One region of the Lacrimispora indolis DSM 755 genome, then DNA from elsewhere that is predicted to be linked to it. Evidence: predicted binding sites of a transcription regulator. Region 1 holds the regulator's gene; the other holds the start of a gene.
The links. Region 1 encodes NrdR, which represses ribonucleotide reductase genes. Its sites were predicted from a motif close to CACAANATNTTGTG; they were not measured.
Positions count from the first base shown of each region.

Region 2: K401_RS0127480 (ribonucleoside-diphosphate reductase subunit alpha) is a predicted target of NrdR. The motif match lies at 988-1,001, and genes of this name have one in related genera.

Region 1 is NZ_AZUI01000001.1:4,622,854-4,625,262, reverse strand. Features, by position in the region: gene aroQ (type II 3-dehydroquinate dehydratase) at 1-226, opposite strand, end outside; gene K401_RS0122495 (YqeG family HAD IIIA-type phosphatase) at 442-951, opposite strand; gene nrdR (transcriptional regulator NrdR) at 959-1,411, opposite strand; partial or broken gene K401_RS0122485 (PRC-barrel domain-containing protein) at 1,545-1,799, opposite strand.
Region 2 is NZ_AZUI01000001.1:5,665,910-5,668,318, reverse strand. Features, by position in the region: gene K401_RS0127485 (ABC transporter permease) at 1-838, shown strand, start outside; gene K401_RS0127480 (ribonucleoside-diphosphate reductase subunit alpha) at 1,075-2,409, shown strand, end outside.

The sequences.
Region 1 (2,409 bases):
CGGGATTGATGATGATCCCTTCTGTCCCGTTGTGATATGCCTCCTGAATCTTATCGATGATTCCGCCTTCATAATTACTCTGATAGACCTCCAGTTCATGGCCTTCTCTCCGGGCTTTTTCCTCCAGCATGGATACCAGAGCATGATAATCCTCTGTTCCGTATATTCCCTTTTCCCGTATCCCTAAAAAATTCAGATTCGGCCCGTTTAAAACAAGAATTTTCATATCCTCCTACCGCCTTTTCTGCCCACACGTTTTTTGCGAAAAGATATCTCCCAAAGGCATGTCCGGCAGTTTCTTTCTAATGTCCGCAAATCAGGGGCTCGTTTGTAATATCCTGTATGTTTTGGATCAGCCGGCTTGTCCGGACCGTTTCATCCGTATTATAACCGGTTGAGGGGTCTTTTACCCGCCGGAAATATTCCCACTTTTGATGCCCATCATTTTTGTTTTTTCTTATCCCTGTGGTAAAAATACAGTACGACTGCTTCTAAAACTCGTTTTAAAACGATCTGGATTTCTTCCTTTGGATGAATCGGTTTAACCAGGATGCTGTGGATTCCTGCTCTCTTTGCACCATAAACATCGGTGAAAAGCTGGTCTCCTACAAACACCGTCCGTTTTACGTCCGTACCCATTAATTCCATGGCCCTTAAGTATCCTCTTCGCCCCGGCTTGTTTCCTTTATAAATGTAGCGGGGACTTCCCGCAGCCCTGGCAAAGGCAGCTACTCTCGGCTCCTTGTTATTGGAAAGAAGGCAGGTTTCCATCCCAAGCTCATGCAGCCGTAAAAACAGCTTCTTAGCCCTTTCATCCGCAGGTGCGTCATGAGGTACCAGAGTATTGTCAATATCAAAAATAACGCCTCTTATCCCGCTCTTATATAACTTTTCAAAAGGTATGTCATATGCAGAAGCCGCGTCTTCATCCGGATAAAATATTCTAAGCATAAATCTCCTACTTCTTTAACAGTTTTCCTATTTCTTCCATAAACGTATTCACGTCTTTAAATTCCCGGTATACGGAAGCAAAGCGCACATAAGCTACCTCATCCACTTCCTGCAGCTTTTTCATAACAAGCTCTCCGATCACCGTGCTTTCCACTTCCTTTTCCTCCCGGTTAAATACCTGGGTTTCTATCTCATCTACCATGGAATCAATCTGCTGTGATGATACCGGACGTTTATGGCAGGAATGAAGAATTCCTGATTCTATTTTTGAACGGTCGTAAACCTCTCTGGAATTATCTTTTTTAATTACCATGAGAGGCATGGTCTCCAGCTTCTCATAGGTAGTAAACCGTTTTCCGCATTTCTCACACTGTCTGCGGCGTCTGATGGAACTGTTGTCGTCTGCCGGTCTGGAATCAATGACCTTTGTATCTGCTTCATTGCAAAATGGGCATTTCACGTTTTGGGTCCTCCTGTCTCACGGACTGTAATTTCATTGGCATAATTTACTTCATGAAAGCAAATACCAATCAAACTTCTTTATAGTATATATATCATAACGTACAATCCTCAGATCCGCAAGCCCATCCTCCTTATATCCCGCATTTTTCCGTTGCTTTATCCAAATCCACATTTACAAGGATGATATCCGGACCAACCTGCCTGATGTCACAGAAGGGGATCACATATTCCCTTTCCCTGACCAAAAATCCGCAAAAGCAACCTGGCCCAGGCACAATAATGGCTAAAAGGCAACCTGTTTCCATGTCAAAATCCACATCACCAACATAGCCCAGACGTCTGCAGTCACAGATGTTAATTACTTCTTTTTGTTTCAGATCATTAACACTAAATTGATATCAGTGAATACACTGTACATTATTATTGGAATTAAATAGCAATTTAAACGCTATGCAATTTCCCCTTGTTTACATGGGTAAAATCACTGGAAATTTAAGCCGTCTTGACATAAACCCAGGCTATTACGCTATAGATGCCGCTAGCACAATATCAGGTGCGCCAGAAGGGACATCATACACGGGATTTATACAGTTGCCTGTCGCAGCATACAGAACACAGATTATTTTGGGTTTTGCCGATAACGGGATAAAAGTCAGGCAATACGTTGGAAATCCGGCAGCTTGGTTTTCATGGAAATGATCATTTAGGCCTTTTTCCACATACAATACACATTCAAGTCTTGACTGGATATGGTAGACCCTGACAAGTTCGTAACCACTATTGTTTGACGGTAAATATGCTTTATTATAATGCTTTGTGTACTCGCCCCGGGTAATGCGAACATGGTGGATACTAATAAGTATCCTGTTTTATCTGGTATTACAAATTGCGCACTTGCGCCCGTAGCCAGTGACGATATGGTAAATGGTACGGTACTGTCCGTAAATTTATTTTCTAAATTGCTATTTATTTGTGAGAATAATTCCGATGAACGAA
Region 2 (2,409 bases), 1.0 Mb from region 1:
GGAAAAAAGCGGAATTCTGAACATCGGAATGGAGGGAGTCATGCTTTCCGGCGCATTTTTCTCTTTTGCAGGTGCGTTTTACTCAGGAAGCATGACTCTGGGGCTTCTTTGCGGCATGGCAGGGGGAGCTGCTGTCAGCATGATCCATGGAGTCTTGTCAATTAAGCTGTCAAAAGACCAGTCAGTCAGCGGGATCGCCATCAATATTTTTGTGATGGGGGTTACCGGTTTTTTGTATAAGCTCATGTCGGGGGGACAATCCTACCAGCAGATCCAGCCTCTTCTTAAGGTACGGATCCCGGTGCTTTCCGGCATTCCGCTCATTGGAAACGCTCTTTTTTATCAGGATATTCTCACCTATCTCATGTATTTTCTGGTCATAGGGGCAGCTCTCTTTTATAAAAAAACAAACACAGGGCTTTCCTTTGCAGCCATTGGAGAAAGTCCCCGTTCCGCAGATTCGGCAGGGATACCGGTTTACAAGTACCAGTACATTTCCATGGTTTTAAACGGAGTGCTGGGGGGAATGGGAGGTGCATATCTGGTTCTGGTACAGGTGGGGAATTTTTCGGAAAATATGACCTCCGGGCGGGGCTACATTGCCCTTGCAGCTGTTATTCTGGGCCGCTATGTTCCTTTTGGAATGATGGGAGCAGCCCTTTTGTTCGGCGCCGCCAATGCGCTGCAGATCCGCCTTCAGGCAGTTGGTGTTCCCCTTCCCTCCCAGGCATTGTCCATGCTTCCCTATCTGATCACGTTGGCCGCCCTCCTGGGTACCGCTGGGAGGAGCCATGCACCGGAAGGTCTTGGAAAGCCTTATGTACGCGGTTCCAGATAAGATCTTTCTTTTAAATGAAAACGCCTGAACTCTTATTTTGTAAGAGTTCAGGCGTTTTTTACTCGTTGGTTTTTCAGCCTTTCATTTCATGATAAAAAAAGAAGAAAATATCCTGAGAACGAATATTTTGTATGTCAATGGTTGAAATTAACTATATGTTGTGGTATATTTTTACATGTGATATTGGATAACAGTTATTGATACTAATATAAATCATGGAATGGCGGGAATTATAAATGGACAAGAGAAATGGGAAACAGGAAATTCTGGAATATTTTAAAGCGGTAGAGGAACTGGAAGAAGTATTGGACGGAATCCAAAAGGAGTGGGATTCCCCATCCTATGACCTGGATCACCTTTCCATAAAATTCACAGGGTTTTGCAAGAAAGATATGAGCCTTGAGGAGCGGTTGGGAGCACTGATCCAGGCGGCGGTGGAGCTGACGACCCAGGAAGCGCCGGACTGGGAATATATAGGAGCAAGACTTCTCCTGCTGCGTTTTGACATCAGGTTAAAGGCAGAGCTTGACCAGAGGCAGATTGGCAGCTTTTACGATAAAATCTGTTTTCTTACAGAGGAGGGGCTTTACGGAGATTACATACTGGAGAATTACAAGGAGGAAGAAATCCACCGGTATGAAACGTTCATGGATCAGGAGAGAAACCATCTGTTCAACTATTCAGGGCTGGAGCTGCTGCTTAACCGGTATGTGATCCGAAGCCGTCAGAATACGCCTTTGGAAACACCCCAGGAAATGTTTCTGGGAATTGCCATGCATCTTGCCATGCTGGAAAAGGAAGACCGGGAGACTTGGGTAAAACGGTTTTACGATATGCTCAGCACCTTAAAGGTCACCATGGCCACCCCCACCCTTTCAAACGCCAGAAAGCCTTACCATCAGCTTTCCTCCTGCTTTATTGATACAGTGCCGGACAGCCTGGATGGAATTTACCGGAGTATTGACAGCTTTGCTAAGGTCAGCAAGTTCGGAGGAGGCATGGGCCTTTACTTTGGAAAAGTCCGAGCTGCAGGAAGCGCGATCCGCGGTTTTAAGGGAGCTGCGGGAGGTGTGATCCGGTGGATCAAGCTGGCCAATGATACCGCCGTGGCAGTGGACCAGCTGGGAGTGCGGCAGGGGGCGGTGGCGGTTTACCTGGATGTCTGGCATAAGGATCTGCCTGAATTTCTGACTCTGAAAACCAATAACGGCGATGACCGGATGAAGGCTCACGATGTTTTTCCTGCCATCTGCTACCCCAATCTGTTCTGGAAGCAGGCAAAGGAGAACATCGAGGGGGACTGGTACTTAATGTGCCCTCATGAAATTCTGACTGTAAAGGGCTGGGCGCTGGAAGACTCTTATGGAGCCCAGTGGGAGGAGCGTTACCTTGATTGTGTAAATGACAGCCGCATCCAGAAGCGGGTCATCCCCATTAAGGACATCATCCGTCTGGTGTTAAAGAGTGCCGTGGAGACCGGAACGCCTTTTACTTTTAACCGGGATATTGTAAATGAGGCCAATCCCAACAGCCACTGCGGCATCATTTACTGCAGCAACCTTTGTACGGAA